DNA from 3 places in the Streptomyces sp. NPDC049915 genome. Region 2 is predicted to be linked to each of the others. Evidence: riboswitches for the same ligand, from Rfam matches in the RefSeq annotation. Region 2 holds a riboswitch; each other region holds the start of a gene.
The links. Region 2 has a riboswitch for cyclic di-AMP ahead of AB0J12_RS19720 (C40 family peptidase). Riboswitches for the same ligand answer to the same signal wherever they lie in the genome.
Positions count from the first base shown of each region.

Region 1: it holds a riboswitch for cyclic di-AMP, as region 2 does, so the genes downstream of both, AB0J12_RS31430 (transglycosylase SLT domain-containing protein) here and AB0J12_RS19720 (C40 family peptidase) in region 2, are expected to answer to the same signal.
Region 3: it holds a riboswitch for cyclic di-AMP, as region 2 does, so the genes downstream of both, AB0J12_RS32690 (M23 family metallopeptidase) here and AB0J12_RS19720 (C40 family peptidase) in region 2, are expected to answer to the same signal.

Region 1 is NZ_JBFAMH010000025.1:38,704-43,752, forward strand. It holds gene AB0J12_RS31420 (DUF2092 domain-containing protein) at 1-149, opposite strand, end outside; gene AB0J12_RS31425 (polyprenyl synthetase family protein) at 499-1,509, opposite strand; cyclic di-AMP (ydaO/yuaA leader) riboswitch at 2,087-2,269, shown strand; gene AB0J12_RS31430 (transglycosylase SLT domain-containing protein) at 2,275-2,769, shown strand; gene AB0J12_RS31435 (HAD family hydrolase) at 2,779-3,585, opposite strand; partial or broken gene AB0J12_RS31440 (ATP-grasp domain-containing protein) at 3,653-4,022, opposite strand; gene fahA (fumarylacetoacetase) at 4,263-5,049, shown strand, end outside.
Region 2 is NZ_JBFAMH010000010.1:194,215-199,263, reverse strand. It holds gene AB0J12_RS19740 (8-amino-7-oxononanoate synthase) at 1-189, shown strand, start outside; gene AB0J12_RS19735 (DUF397 domain-containing protein) at 232-462, opposite strand; gene AB0J12_RS19730 (helix-turn-helix transcriptional regulator) at 472-1,329, opposite strand; gene AB0J12_RS19725 (ATP-binding protein) at 1,542-2,015, shown strand; gene AB0J12_RS19720 (C40 family peptidase) at 2,185-2,658, opposite strand; cyclic di-AMP (ydaO/yuaA leader) riboswitch at 2,662-2,873, opposite strand; partial or broken gene AB0J12_RS19715 (hypothetical protein) at 3,200-3,414, opposite strand; gene AB0J12_RS19710 (urease subunit gamma) at 3,715-4,017, shown strand; gene AB0J12_RS19705 (urease subunit beta) at 4,031-4,342, shown strand; gene AB0J12_RS19700 (urease subunit alpha) at 4,335-5,049, shown strand, end outside.
Region 3 is NZ_JBFAMH010000028.1:1,920-6,968, forward strand. It holds gene AB0J12_RS32680 (PrsW family intramembrane metalloprotease) at 1-422, shown strand, start outside; gene AB0J12_RS32685 (aldo/keto reductase) at 466-1,410, opposite strand; gene AB0J12_RS32690 (M23 family metallopeptidase) at 1,555-2,589, opposite strand; cyclic di-AMP (ydaO/yuaA leader) riboswitch at 2,601-2,757, opposite strand; gene AB0J12_RS32695 (PP2C family protein-serine/threonine phosphatase) at 2,998-4,062, opposite strand; tRNA gene AB0J12_RS32700 (tRNA-Met) at 4,526-4,599, opposite strand; gene ribA (GTP cyclohydrolase II) at 4,691-5,049, opposite strand, start outside.

The sequences.
Region 1 (5,049 bases), on a different contig from region 2:
AGCGCGGGAACGATCCCGATCGTCGCGGCGGCCACCCCCACGACGGTCGCGGGCACGACGTACCGCGCGGCCCTGCGACGCCCCCCGCCCGGCGAGCCGGCCGGCTCCTGCCCGGCCGTCGCCCTGTCATCGCTTCCATACGGTGCCATGTGTGCGCTACCTCCGTCGTCGGCGGCGGCTGTCCGTCCCGTGACCCGCGGCGTGTACTCCCGGCGGGCCCCACCCCAAGCCGCCATTCTCACCCGAATCGGTGAGGAGTGGTGTCTTCCGTGCTTTCCATGAGACCAAATCGGCCGCCGGGAAGCGTCACTCCGTGGACGCAACTGCATGTACTTCTGGGGTATGACGTGGCGGGGGGTCAGGTCCCCCTACCCCTAGGGGAGGTGGGGACCTGGGGAGCTACGGGGCGGGGGTTCGGGCTCCACCCAGGGGTGGGGCCGTCGCCCGCAGAAGAGGGAACGGTCCGGACGGATTCCGTCGGCCGGCCCGGTGCTTCCGTCAGCCCGCCCGGTGCACCACCGCGTCGCACAGCTCCATCAGCGCCGCCTTGGCGCCGCACTCCCGCAGCGGCGCCAGCGCCGCCCGCGCCTCCTCGGCGTACCGGACCGTGTCGCGCCGCGCCTGCTCCAGCGCGGGGTGCGCCCGCAGCGCGGTCAGCGCCTCCGCGTGTCGCGCGTCGTCGCTCAGATCGGAGTCCAGCAGCTCGCACAGCGCCCGGTCCTCCGGCAGTCCCAGGCGCTCGGCCCGCTCCCGCAGCCGCAGCACCGGCAGCGTCGGGATGCCCTCGCGAAGATCCGTTCCCGGCGTCTTGCCGGACTCGTGCGAGTCGGAGGCGATGTCGAGCACGTCGTCGGCCAGCTGGAAGGCGACGCCCAGCCGCTCCCCGTACTGGGTCAGCACGTCCACGACCGTCTCGTCGGCGCCGGACATCATCGCGCCGAACCGGCACGACACCGCCACCAGCGAGCCCGTCTTGCCGCCGAGCACCTCGAGGTAGTGGTCGACCGGGTCGCGCCCGTCCTGCGGCCCCGCGGTCTCCAGGATCTGCCCGGTGACCAGCCGCTCGAACGCCAGTGCCTGCACCCGCACCGCCTCGGGCCCGAGGTCGGCGAGGATCTGCGAGGCCCGCGCGAAGAGAAAGTCGCCGGTCAGTACGGCGACCGAGTTACCCCACCGGGTGTTCGCGCTGGGCACGCCACGCCGTACGGCGGCCTCGTCCATGACGTCGTCGTGGTACAGCGTCGCCAGGTGGGTCAGCTCGACCACGACCGCCGACGGGACGACGCCCGGCGCATACGGGTCGCCGAACTGCGCCGCCAGCATCACGAGCAGCGGCCGGAACCGCTTCCCGCCCGCCCGCACCAGGTGCTGCGCGGCCTCCGTGATGAAGGGAACCTCGCTCTTGGTGGCCTCGAGCAGCCCTTCCTCGACAGCCGCCAATCCGGCCTGGACATCGGCCTCGAGAGCCTGGTCCCGCACGCTAAGCCCGAACGGCCCGACGACGGTCACGAGGGGTCTCCTGTCTGCTGGTGCCGGTAGGCGATTACACGGTTTGTCGATAGGTCGCTGCCATCACTCAAGTCAGCGTATCCGGTCACGTTTCGATCACCGATAGCGCCCACGGTTACAGGCCAGGCGGTATCGGATCACGCCCGATATGTTTATCGATCACATCTGATCAGTTGAAAAGTACCGATATCAACCATGCTCGCGTCGCGAAGACCACCCCCCACCCTCCGTGAACCACCCCGCCCCACCGCGTCACAACACGACCCGACTGCCCGTTTTGCCGTAATTAATCAGCCGATTCGCCTTAGTCACGTTGGCGGCAAATGTGTTGCAGCTGTGACACCAGTGAATTGGGTCACGCGCGCCCCTCACCGGCCCCCGATGCGTCTGCCCCGCATTTCGCCAGTCCCCACAAGCGAGTTGAGGCTTGGCGATCGCAAAGGATCAAGCACCCCAAACAGCCCGACCAAGGTCAACCAGGGCGATAGGTGAAACCAGTACTTGTTCCCGGCATGTGCTCTCGCATAACTTCCCGGCCTGTCGGATGGACGCCTAATCCTGCCGCCGTCCGGCATCCACCATCGGACCAACTCATCCGTGTACGGCAGGAGCGGGGGACCCAGGTAAGTCGCCGAACCGGACGTCGTCGCCCCGACGACGCCCCGGACCGGCTCGGGGTGAAGCCGTGCCGCATCCGCGGCCGGCCGGGCATCTCCAGCCCGAACCCGACAGCTCACCTCGTAGGCGCCGGAGAGGAAGTTCGCCATGCCTGCTGCCGGTCAGCACCGCCGCACCCGCACGTCCCGCCTCGTCCGCACCCTCGCCGTCGCCGGCACCGGTGCCGCCGCCCTCGCGCTGCCGCTCTTCGGCGCGACCAGCGCCTCCGCGGCCACCCCGGCCACCAGCGCCACCGTGATCACGGCCGCCAACTCGGTCTACCCGAACACCCTCGACGGCTGGATCCGCCAGTCGCTGGACATCATGTCCCAGCGCGGCATCCCGGGCACCTACGACGGGATCTACCGCAACATCATCCGCGAGTCCTCGGGCAACCCCGCCGCCATCAACCTGTGGGACTCCAACGCGGCCGCCGGTACCCCGTCCAAGGGCCTGCTCCAGGTGATCGACCCGACGTTCCTCGCCTACCACGTGTCCGGCACCTCCATGGACCCGTACGACCCGATCGCCAACATCACCGCGGCCTGCAACTACGCGGCCGCCCGCTACGGCTCGATCGACAACGTGTTCAGCGCGTACTGAGCCACTGCCTCACCCGAAGAGTCGTTCGAGGACGACGGCGATGCCGTCGTCCTCGTTCGACAAGGTGACCTCGTCGGCCACGGCCTTCAGCTCCGGATGGGCGTTGGCCATGGCCACCCCGCGGGCGGCCCAGGCGAACATCGGGATGTCGTTGGGCATGTCCCCGAACGCGAGGGCCCCCCCGGCGCTCAACCCGAGATGGTCGGCCGCCCGCGCGAGCCCCGTCGCCTTGGTGACACCGCACGGCTGCAGCTCCACGGTCCCCGGCCCCGACATGGTGACCATCGCCAGCGAACCGACCACCGCGCGCGCCGTCGCCGCCAGCTCGTCGTCGGACAGCTCGGGATGGCGCAGCAGCACCTTGCTGATCGGCTCGCCCCACAGATCGTCGCGCCGCCCGACCCGCACCGCCGGCAGCGTCGGGTGCGGCATCCGGTAGCCGGGCTCGATCAGCGTCAGCCCGTCCACGCCGTCCTGGTCGACGGCGGCGTACACCTCTCCCACCTCGGCCTCGATCTTGCCGAGCGCGGTCTCGGCCAGCTCCCGGTCGAGGGTCACCGACCACAGCAGACGGCCGGCCCCCGCGTCGTACACCTGCGCGCCCTGGCCGCACACCGCGAGCCCCGTGCAGCCGAGGTCCTCCAGCAGCGGCCGCACCCGGGGCGCCGGGCGGCCCGTCACCACCAGGTGCAGGGCACCGGCGTCCGCCACCCGTGCGAGCGCGGCCCGGGACCGGTCGGAGAGCGTGTCGTCGCCGCGCAGCAGCGTTCCGTCCAGGTCAGTGGCGATGAGGGCATATGCGAGGGGTGCGGCCATGATCAGAGAATACGGACCCCGCAGGTCACCCGTTCACCGCCCGATCCGACGCCTCCGGTGCGCAGGCCACGCTGTCGTCGTACGACCGCGGGAACGCGGCCGCCGGGCCGGGGACGCCGTGTTCCGCGCACAGCTCGTGCAGCCCGTGCATGCTCGCCGGTCACAATCAGCACGGTCGGCCGTCCGGTCCGGCGCCCGGTCCGCAGCAGCCCTTCGACCAGGTGTCCCGCCTCCTCCGCGCCCGTCGTCGGCCACACGAACGCGCGCCGCGGATAACGGGAGGCGGCGGCCGGGGTGCACGAGTCCTCGGTGATCGCGTCCATGGGCACGCCCGGACGCCCCAGACCGCGGATCGCCCCGGCACCGCCGTGGTGCAGTGGGTAGTGACCGAACTTCACGATCAGGGGCGGTATTTCACGGTCGGCCCGGAACGGCAGGCTTGCGGCCCTGCAGGCCACGGGTCCCCCACGTGTCCCCCGACGGAACGGATGCCCTCCGTCCGGGTTCCCCGCAAGGACACTGAGCCGGAATTGGCACCCGACAAGGACATGACGGACACTGCGGACTCTTCAGACACTGCCCAAGACAGCCGCCTCAGCCGTAACGTGTGCCGCGACCACCTGGATCGCACGGCCCTGGTGCCGTGTCCGACGTGCACGAAAGCGAGGCGGCACCGCATGCCCCCCTTCGACGTCTCCGAGGGCGACCCCTTCGGTGCGCACAACCTTCCGTACGGCGTCTTCTCGCCGGCCGGTTCTCCGGCCGAGCGGCGGGTCGGTGTCCGGCTCGGCGACCACGTGCTCGACGCGGGCGCGGCGGCGATGGCGCTCGGCTCCCCCTATGCCGCGCTGCTCGCCCAGCCCTCGCTTAACCCACTCCTCGCCGCCGGCCGCACCGCCTGGTCCGACGTGCGGCGTGCGCTGAAGGCGTGGGTCACGGTGCCCTCGCACCGCGAGGCCGTCGAACCGTTCTTCCACCCTCTGTCCTCGGTGACCCTGCACCTGCCCTTCGAGGTCGCGGACTACGTCGACTTCTACGCCTCCGAGAACCACGCCCGGAACGTCGGCCAGATCTTCCGCCCCGACGCCGCCGACTCCCTCACCCCCAACTGGAAGCACCTCCCGATCGGTTACCACGGCCGCTCCGGAACCGTCGTGGTCTCCGGCACCGACATCGCGCGTCCCTCCGGTCAGCGCAAGGCCCCGGCCGATGCGGCGCCCGTCTTCGGCCCGTCCGTCCGCCTCGACATCGAGGCCGAGGTCGGTTTCGTCGTCGGCGCTCCCTCCTCGCTCGGCGAGCCGGTCGCCCTCGGTGACTTCCGCGACCACGTCTTCGGGCTGTGCCTGCTCAACGACTGGTCGGCCCGCGACATCCAGGCCTGGGAGTACGTCCCCCTCGGCCCCTTCCTCGGCAAGTCCTTCGCCACCTCGATCTCCGCGTGGATCACCCCGCTGGAGGCCCTGG
Region 2 (5,049 bases):
CGCGCTCCGTCCGCTGAGCTGGCCGTGCGCTGGGCGGCCGACTGCCGGACGGCCGGCCTGGCCGTGGGCTGCTTCCGACCTCCTTCCGTACCCGACGGCATCTCACGGCTCAGGCTGACCGCCCGTGCGGACCTGACCGGGGATCAGATCGAACGCGCTGTGCAGGTGATCGGCGAGACGCGGCCATGAGTCGGCGTGCACGGCCGTGCCCTCGCCCGGTGTGTGCCGTGCTCAGTCGCGGCGCACGGCGGCCGTGAACGTCGCCCAGCTCCCGGGGGAGAAGAGCAGCGCCGGCCCGTCCGGGGCCTTGGAATCGCGTACGGCGAGCAGCCCGGCCCATGGCCCAGAGGCCGGCCGGGCCGTTTCGACGCAGTTGTTCGCTCCGGTGCTGTAGCTGCTGCGCTGCCAGCGCACGTCGTGCAGATCGGTACTGGAAAAGACGTTCCGAGGCAGTGCGGTCATGGTGCCTCCTTACGCGCCGTCACCTAGTGAGGCGATGAAATCCAACGAGTCCTCGGGGGAAAGGGCGTGGATCCGAAGGGAGTTGAAGGCCTCCGCGTAGGCCCCGAGGTCTTCTTTCCGTTCGAGGTAGAGGCTACTCGTCATGTTGTCGAGAACAACCACGTCCAGATCAGAAGTGCTCGGAAATGAGAAAATAACGAAAGGCCCGGTGATGCCGACATGCGCCCCCGCGGAGAACGGCAGCACCTGCAACCGCACCTGGGGCAGTTGCGCCGCCTGAAGGAGCCGCCGCAACTGCTGCGCCATCACCTCCGGACCGCCCACCTCCCGGCGCAGCACCGCTTCGTCCAGCACGGCGCTGAGCCTCAGCGGAGGCTGCGCGTGCAGCACGCCCTGGCGGGCCAGACGCACCTCCACCAGCGCGTCCAGCCGCTCCTCGTCCACCGCGCCGACGGCCGCCCGGGTCACCGCGCGGGCGTAGGCGGGTGTCTGCAGCAGCCCCGGCACGACCGAGGTCTCCAGCGTGCGCATCGCGCTGGCCTGCGACTCCAGACTGATGAAGTCGCGGTACGTGGGGGGCAGCACCCCGCGGTAGGCATGCCACCAGTGCTCCCGGCCGCCGATCTGGGAGCCCGCCAGCACCAGCAGCAGGTCACGCAGTTCGTCGTCGTCGACGCCGTACGCGTCCAGCAGTAAGCGCACGTCGGACGGTTTCGCGCCACTCGAGCCGGTCTCGATCCGGCTGACTTTCGACTGGTGCCAGCCCACCAGCCGGGCCGCCTCCCCGCTGGTGAGTCCCGCCCGGGCGCGCAGCGCGCGTAATTCGGCGCCCAGCTTCCGGCGGCGCACCGCGGGACCATGCTGCATGCGCCCCTCCTTACTCCGTCCGAGCCGCCCGGACACGGTCCGCCGTGGCAGAGTTCACCGCTTCGAGCGACAGATATATGCATAACTTGGTGGATCGCCTCCGTGAGCGGTGCGGTGATGGCACTCTGGCGGCGAAGCACCAGTCCGGGACCGTACTCGAACCACCGGCTCCGTGCCGGACTGCGGTCCCGTGGGAAAGGGACGACGTCGCCATGGCAGACCACCTGGAAGCATCCATCACTCTGCCGAGCGATCCCGCCTCGGTGTCCGCGGCCCGCGGCTTCGTGGCCGGCACCCTGGCGGAATGGGGTCTGCCGTCGGACGCGGAGCTGGCGGACAGCATCCGGTTGATCGTCTCCGAACTGGCCACGAACTCCGTTCAGCACACGTTCGGGCAATCCCCGACGTTCACCGTGGACGTCGTCCTCGACCGCGACGAACTGCTGCGGATCGGCGTCACCGACAGTCACCCCCGCTTCCCCAAGCGGCTGCCTGCGGCCGTCCAGCAGGACAACGGCCGCGGCATGGTCATCATCCGCTGGCTGGCCGCCGAGTGCGGCGGCAGACTCCGCGTCCGCCCCACCCGCGAGGGCGGCAAGACGGTCGCCATCGAACTGCCCTGGGCGCTTCCCCCCGAGCCGGTCCCCTCACCGGGCCAGGCGGAACCGAAGCCACATCCCTGCTGAGCCGACGGCACGTCACATCGGCCCTGGGAACCCCGCCCCGCCGGGCGGCTGTCGTCGACGTCCGGCGGGGCGGCAGGAACGCGCTGAGCACGGCTGGGAGCCGCTGCCGGCCCTCCTCGGCTGAGCCACGGCGCGCCGGCGGACGGCACGACCGAGGAGGGCCGGCCGGTCAGCTCACCCGGCCGTACCAGACACTCCTGGTCCAGATCTTCTGCAGGCGCACCACGTCACCCGTCTTCGGGGCGTGCCAGATCTTGTTCTTCCCGGCGTAGATGCCGACGTGGTAGACGTTCGACCCCGAGTGGAAGAACACCAGGTCTCCGGCCTTGCGGCTGCGGGCCGGGATGTGGCGCGTCCTGTTGTACTGCTGGGCGGCCGTCCGCGGCAGCTTCTTGCCGGCCTTCTTGAACGAGTACAGCGTGAGTCCCGAGCAGTCGAACCGCCGCGGCCCGGTGGCGCCCCACTGGTACGGCGCGCCCTTCTTGGACGCGGCGATCTGCAGCGCCTTGGTCGCCGGCGTCGCGGCGGCGGCCTCCGAGGCGAGGCCCGGGACCACGATCGAGCTGCCCATCGCGGCGATGGTCAGGGCGGAAGCCGTACCGGCCCGGGCCATGAGCGACGGGACACGATTGAGCGCAGTCATGCGCAACCCTTCGTCAGCCGCCTGTGAAGGATGACCTGTCGGATTCGGGCTGGCGAAGTAGCCCGGCCGCTGACGCGGCTTCACCCCAAGGGCAGCTCGGCCCGGTCGTGGCATGACCGTTCCGGCGACCCGTCGTGCTTGGGTCCTCCACTCCTGCCGATCCACTCCTGTCGACCGGTCATCCGGGCGGCGGCAGGACTCGGCGTCCGCCCGGATCGCCCCGCCGTTGTGGCGGGGGCTTGTCGTCAGTCAGGGATCTTGGCCCACAACTGTCCGAAAATCCCAACGGAACCGGGTATTTGTGGTGTTCCTCACCACTCACCCGTTCGGGTGGACACGCCTGTGTTCGATGGGGAGTCCACTCGTCCTGCGAGCCCCGGACCAGCGGCGGAACCCTTCATTCCGCCCTCTCGTCCCGCCTGTTGCGCAACTCGGACCCCCCGAAAAAAAGGCGTGCGGATAGGCCGATAGTGGGTACGTCGTTCGGTCCGTTTGAACTCAGCTCGGGGCTTGCTCAACTCCCGTCCCGCGGTGGCACGGTGCGCTGGTGCGTCAGCGTCAGCACGGCGCGCTGCGCCACGGCCTTGCCGACGAGCGCCCGCGCGGCCCGCAGCACCCGGTAGGTGTCGCCGGGGCAGGCCGAATTGATCCGCCGGGCAGGTCGACGACCTCCAGGTAACGGTCGGTCAACTCACCCTCGGCTGGGGTGAGGGCGGGCAGCGGCGGAAGGCCGGGACCGGGGAGCGACTCGAGGATCTGCGGGAGGCGGAGGGTCCGCGCAGGAGCAGATGGTCAGTCCGTCTCGGCAGTGCGCCCACTGACCCGGCGGTCCTCGTCGGGTATGGGGACGGTCTGCCGCCGGTCATGTGATCATCAAAGGCTGGTTAACGTCGTTGAAACTCCGACGGGCTAGCCTCCCGACCCACGCCACCAGGGGCTTTTCTGCCCGCAATTGAGCGCGGTCGGGAAATTTGTCTGTGTGTTACACCTGTCCCGTCGCGGTGGCTGCGGCAGCCGGACCCCGCACGGTCCGGAGCAAGGACTGTGAGGTGGGACGTGCAACTGACCCCGCACGAGCAGGAGAGACTGCTCATCCATGTGGCGGCCGATGTGGCCGACAAGCGCCGGGCCCGCGGCCTCAAGCTCAACCACCCCGAAGCGGTCGCCCTCATCACCTCCCACATCCTCGAGGGCGCCCGGGACGGCCGCACCGTCGCCGAGCTGATGGCCACCGGACGCAAGCTGCTCACCCGGGACGACGTCATGGAAGGCGTCGCCGAGATGATCCACGACGTGCAGGTCGAGGCCACCTTCCCGGACGGGACCAAGCTCGTCACCGTCCACGAGCCGATCATCTGACGGGGGACCCGCCATGATTCCCGGAGAGTTCCTCTTCGCCGAGGACCCCGTCGTGTGCAACGAAGGGCTCGAGGTCACCCGGCTGACCGTCCTCAACGCGGCAGACCGGCCCGTCCAGGTCGGCTCCCACTACCACTTCGCCGAGGCCAACCCCGGCCTGGAGTTCGACCGTGCCGCCGCCCACGGCAAGCGGCTGAACGTCGCCGCCGGCACCGCCGTGCGCTTCGAGCCGGGTCTGCCGGCCGACGTCGAACTCGTCCCCCTCGCCGGTGCCCGCGTGGTGTCCGGCCTGCGCGGCCAGGTCGGAGGTGCCCTCGATGCCTGAGATCTCCCGCGGCGCCTACGCCGACCTGTTCGGCCCGACCACCGGCGACCGCATCCGGCTCGCCGACACCGACCTGCTGATCGAGATCGAGGAGGACCGCTCCGGCGGCCCCGGACGCTCCGGCGACGAGGCCGTCTTCGGCGGCGGCAAGGTCATCCGCGAGTCCATGGGCCAGTCCCGGGCGACCCGCGCGGACGGCACCCCCGACACCGTGATCACCGGCGTCGTCATCGTCGACCACTGGGGCGTGATCAAGGCCGACGTCGGCATCCGCGACGGCCGCGTCACCGGCATCGGCAAGGCCGGCAACCCCGACACCATGGACGGCGTCCACCCCGACCTGGTACTCGGCCCCGAGACCGAGGTCATCGCGGGCAACGGGCGCATCCTGACCGCCGGCGCCATCGACGCGCACGTGCACTTCATCTGCCCCCAGGTCGCCGACGAGGCCCTCGCCTCCGGCATCACCACCCTCGTCGGCGGTGGCACCGGACCCGCCGAGGGCTCCAAGGCGACCACCGTCACGCCCGGACCCTGGCACCTCGCCCGCATGTTCGAGGCGATGGAGGCCTACCCCGTCAACGTCGGCTTCCTCGGCAAGGGCAACACCGTCTCGCACGAGGCGATGCTGTCCCAGATCCGCGGCGGCGCCGCGGGCCTGAAGATCCACGAGGACTGGGGCGCGACCCCGGCCGTCATCGACGCCG
Region 3 (5,049 bases), on a different contig from region 2:
CCGCCGAGCCGTTCGCGCTGGGCTCGATGCGGGCGCGCCGCATGGCCCGCGAGTACGCCGCCCACCACCTGGGCAAGCCGGCCGCCAAGGAGGTCGCACGCTACGAGGCCTACGCGACGTCTCTGGCGTTCCTGCGGCACCGGGGCCGCCTCGGCCGCGCCGGCGCCGACTTCGTCGTACGGGAGAGGGAGCTGCTGAACGAGGTGTGGCGGCTGCGGGCGCTCGCCCGGCCGGCGCTGGAGTACGCGGCCCGGGCTGCCGCGCCCCCGGTACCGGTGATGCAGCCCTGGCCCGCGCAGCCGTGGCCCGGTCCCGGGGCGGCCCGGCCGCATCCGCCGTACGCCGGACAGGCGGGGTACGCGGGACACGCCGGTTACGGAGCCCATCCGGCGCATCCGGCATACAACCCCTACCGGTCATAGCAACCGCAACCGTCAACGCGCCGCGGACGCCGGAGAGCGTCGGTCAGGCCGACGCCCGCGTCAGCCGTGCCAGCTCCACGTCCGTCAGGGTCAGCTCCGCCACGCCCAGCAGCGCCGGGAGCTGGTCCGTGGTGCGGGCCGAGGCGATGGGGGCGGCGACCGTCGGCTGCGCGGCGAGCCAGGCGAGGGCGGCCGTGGCCACGGGGACGTCATGAGCCTGGGCGACCTCGTCCAGAGCGGTGAGGACCGCGCGGCCGCGCTCGGAGTTCAGGTGCTGCGCGGCGCCGCCCGCCCGCGGGCTGTCCACGCTCGCCCCGGGCCGGTACTTGCCGGTGAGGAAGCCGGAGGCCAGCGCGTAGTACGGGACGGCGGCGAGGCCGGCGCCGGCGGCGACGTCCTGGAGGTCGCCCTCGTAGGTGTCGCGCGAGACGAGGTTGTAGTGCGGCTGGAGCGCCACGTACCGGGCGAGGCCCTCGCGGTCGGAGAACTCCAGGGAGGCCCGCAGGCGCTCGGCGGAGATGTTGGAGGCGGCGATATGGCGGACCTTGCCGGCCTTCACCAGCTCGTCCAGGGCGCCGATGATCTCCTCGACCGGCACGTCGGGCTGGTCGTAGTGGGTGTAGTAGAGGTCGATGTGGTCGGTGCCGAGGCGGCGCAGGGAGGCGTCGGCGGCGGCCTCGATGTTCGCCGCGCTCAGTCCCCGGTACTCGGGGTGCTGGCTGACCTTGGTGGCGATGACGACGTCGTCGCGGTTGCCGCGGGCCTTGATCCAGCTGCCGATGATCGTCTCGGACTCCCCGCCCTGGTTGCCCTCGACCCAGGCGGAGTAGGCGTCGGCGGTGTCGATGAAGTTGCCGCCGGCGGCGGTGTAGGCGTCGAGGACGGCGAAGGAGGTCGTCTCGTCGGCGGTCCAGCCGAAGACGTTGCCGCCGAGGGCGAGCGGGAAGACCTCGAGGTGGGACGCACCGAGCTTGCGAAGAGCAGTCATGCTCCGTTTCAACACCCCGGCGTCATCGACCCATTCCGCACGGAAACCAACAACGTGCCAACAAGTCGGCGCACACGAACCGGCAGCCCTGACGTCGGGGGGTGTGCCGTCAGGACCGCCGGGGATCGGGAGCCGGGCGAGGTGTCAGGGGTTGAGGCCCTTGTCCTGCAGCCACGCCATGGGATCGATGCCGGAGGCCTGCCCGTCGGGGTGCACCTCCAGGTGCAGGTGCGGGCCGGTGACGTTGCCGGTGGCGCCCACGCGGCCGATGACGTCCCCGGTGGCGACCTTCTGCCCGACGCTGACGCTGATCGACGACTGGTGGCAGAACCACAGCTCGGTGCCGTCGTCGAGGGTGAGGATCGTGCGGTAGCCGTAGGAACCGGCCCAGCCCGCCTCGGTGATGGTGCCGCTGTGGATGGCCTTGATCAGCGTGCCGGTGGGAGCGGCGAAGTCCAGGCCGGTGTGGTAGCCGGAGGACCACATGGAGCCGGCCTGCCCGAAGCGCGAGGTGAGGGTGTACGAGGAGGTCGGCAGCGCGTACTGCTTGGCGAGCTCGGCGAGGCGCTCGGCCTCGGCCTTCTTCTTCGCCTCCTCCTCCGCCTTCTCCTTCGCGGCGGCGGCCTTGGCGGCGGCCTCCTTCTCGGCCTGCGCTGCGGCCTCGGCGGCCTGCTTGACGACAGCGGCCTCGGCGGCGGCCTGCGCCTTGACGTCGACCTGGACCTGCTGCGACTCGGCCTGCGCCATGATCCGGTTGCGCAGCGCCTCACCGGCGCCGGCGGCCTGCTGCCCGTCGTCGTCGGAGGTGACGCCGATGTCGGTGAGCGGGGTGGCGGAGCCCTGGGGCCGGTCGTCCTCGTGGTCGGAGATGAGCGAGCCGACCGAGGGGAGGTCGGGCATGGAGATGGAGACCGGCGGCTTGCCGGTCTGCGCGCTGGCCATGCCGCCCGCGCCGACGGCGGCGATGACGCCGACGCCGAGCACGGTGGAGCTGCGGGCGAGTCCGCCGCGCTGCTTGGCGACGCGGTGCCGGCCACGGACGGAACGGACGGACTCCTCGGTGGGATTCCACTCCTCCCAAGGGCCCTCGTCGGTGCGGTGGCCGCCGTAGACCAAGGTCTCGGGGCCCTGCTGGTTCGGCACGGACGGGGCTGTCGGGGCAGGCCGGTTGGACGCCACGCGGGCGTACTCCTTTCCTTCCGTCTCGCCTACCGGGTTAGCTGACGGGTTCGGAGCAGGAAGGTCTCCTACGCGCGTATACCGGCCGTCGATCGACGGCGGCTGACGCGAGATTCACCCCAAAGTGGTGGTTCCCCGGTTCCCTACGGGATTCGGCGCGTGAGCACGGAGCCGTCTCTTGTGACGGCTGGGACGACCGCGCTGCGTTATCGAACGTTAATGACCCGGCAGCCGGATTCCAAGCCGTTCGTCTTGATCATTAACATTCTTGGCTTGGACTTTCACGCCATGACCGGCGCAAAAGGGGCGACTTGACCGCCCCTCAGGCGTCACGTCCAAAACCTTGTTTCGGTGATGGTGCATCAATTGTTATGCAGAGGGCGCTCATCCGCTCACGCATGGTGACCTTCACGGTCGGCGTACGGCGAGCAGCGCCATGTCGTCCGCCATGCCGCCGCCGGAGTGCCGCCGGACATCCTTCGCGACGGCGGCGAGCAGGGCGCCGGGCTCGGTGACGACACGTCCGGTGAGCCGCGCCTCGACGTCGTAGAAGCGGCCGTGGCGGTCGCGGCTCTCGGAGAGGCCGTCGGTGTACAGCAGCAGCGTGGCGCCGCCGGGAAGGGCGGCCAGTTCCGTGCGGTCGGGCCAGGGACCCAGCTCGCCCATGCCGAGCGGCAACGCGGGTTCGGCGGGCAGCAGCGTGCGCAGGGGGCCGTCGGCGTACAGCAGCACCGGCGGCGGATGGCCGCGGTTGAGGACGCGGACCACCCAGTCGCCGTGCGGGAGTTCGGCGAGGACGGCGGTGGTGAACCCCTCGAACGCGTCCAGCCCGTCGCGCCGGGCGCCCTCCCGGGCCAGCGCCTGCTCCAGCCGCTGGGCGACCGCCTCCAAGGTGGCCTCCTGCTCGGCGGCCTCCCGGAACGCCCCGATGACCACGGCCACGGCGGCGACCGCGCCCATCCCCTTGCCGCGCACGTCCCCGACGATCAGCCGGACGCCGAACGGGCTGTCCTGCACGGCGTACAGATCGCCGCCGATGAAGGCGTCGGCGCGGGCGGCCTCGTAGCAGGCGGCGATCTGGAACCCGCCGATCCGCTCGGCGGGTTCGGGCAGTACGGCGCGCTGGGCGGCCTCGGCGACCTCGCGCGCGGAGGCGAGCTGCTCGCTGCTGCGGCGCGCGAGGGCGTTGATCAGGACGGCCAGGACGGCGACCGTGGCGACCGTCACCAGCTCGGTGACGGCGTCGGTGTGCCAGACGATGCCGATCGTCAGGTGCAGGCCGAGCACGACGGCGACGGCGGCGAGCCCGGTGAGCGCGGTGCCGCGGCGGCTGTAGAGCGGGGCGGCGACCAGGGGCGCGGCGGTGAAGAAGGGGGCCGCGGTGAAGTCGGACGGGGTGCAGTAGTCGTAGACCGCGCCGGCGGCGATCAGCAGCGCCGGCAGGATGCGGACGAAGGCCCGCGCGACGGAGATCCTCCGGCCCTCCTCGGGCCGCGGCTCCGCACCGCCCCAGGGGCCTGCGTCGGGCACAGGGGCACCTGGCAGCCGCACGGGGGCACCGGGGGCGCGTACGCCGGGGCCGAGATCGAGGGCGGGGGCGCGTCCGTCGGCCTGGGGACCGGTGGCGCAGCCGCGGGCCGCGGAGCCGGTCCCGGCGTCGGGAACCCACTCGTCGGCCAGGGAGTCCCTCCCGGCCTCGGGAACGCGCCCGTCGGTTCGGGGGTACGGCCCGTCGTCCGTCGCGTCACCAAGCCGCACCGCTCGTCTCCCACCGTCCCTGCCGGTCGTCGTCCCGCCCGTCCAGGTTTTCCGGTGCGGGCGCGGGCGGCGAGCGGTGAGGGCCGACCGGATGACGCCGGGCGGCAGGCGCGCAGGAGCCGGCCGACAGAAAAACCGAGGGCCGGAAACCTTTCGGCTTCCGGCCCTCGGCCTTCAGTAGCGGGGACAGGATTTGAACCTGCGACCTCTGGGTTATGAGCCCAGCGAGCTACCGAGCTGCTCCACCCCGCGTCGTTGTGACTCCAGTGTACGTCATCCGCGGGGCACCCGACGACCACGTTCCTCCAGGGGGTCACCCGGCGTCCCGCCGGACCCTCCGCGCTCAGCTCACGCCGCGGTCCGCCAGCTCGGCGAGGGGCAGCGTGTGCTGGGTCTGCAGGACCTTGGCGCGCAGGTAGCGCACGTTGTGCGGGGTGGAGAAGACACCGGTCGGCACCCGGTCGCGGACGTCGAGACCGAGGGTGCGCAGCTGGCCGGCCTTGTCGGGGTTGTTGGACAGCAGATCCAGCGACCCGATCCCGAGGGCGGTGAGCATCTGTGCGGCGGCGGTGTAGTCGCGGGCGTCCTCGGGCAGGCCGAGGGCGGCGTTGGCGGTGTAGGTGTCCAGGCCCTGGTCCTGGAGGGCGTAGGCGTCGAGCTTGTTGTAGAGGCCGATGCCGCGTCCCTCCTGGCGCAGGTAGA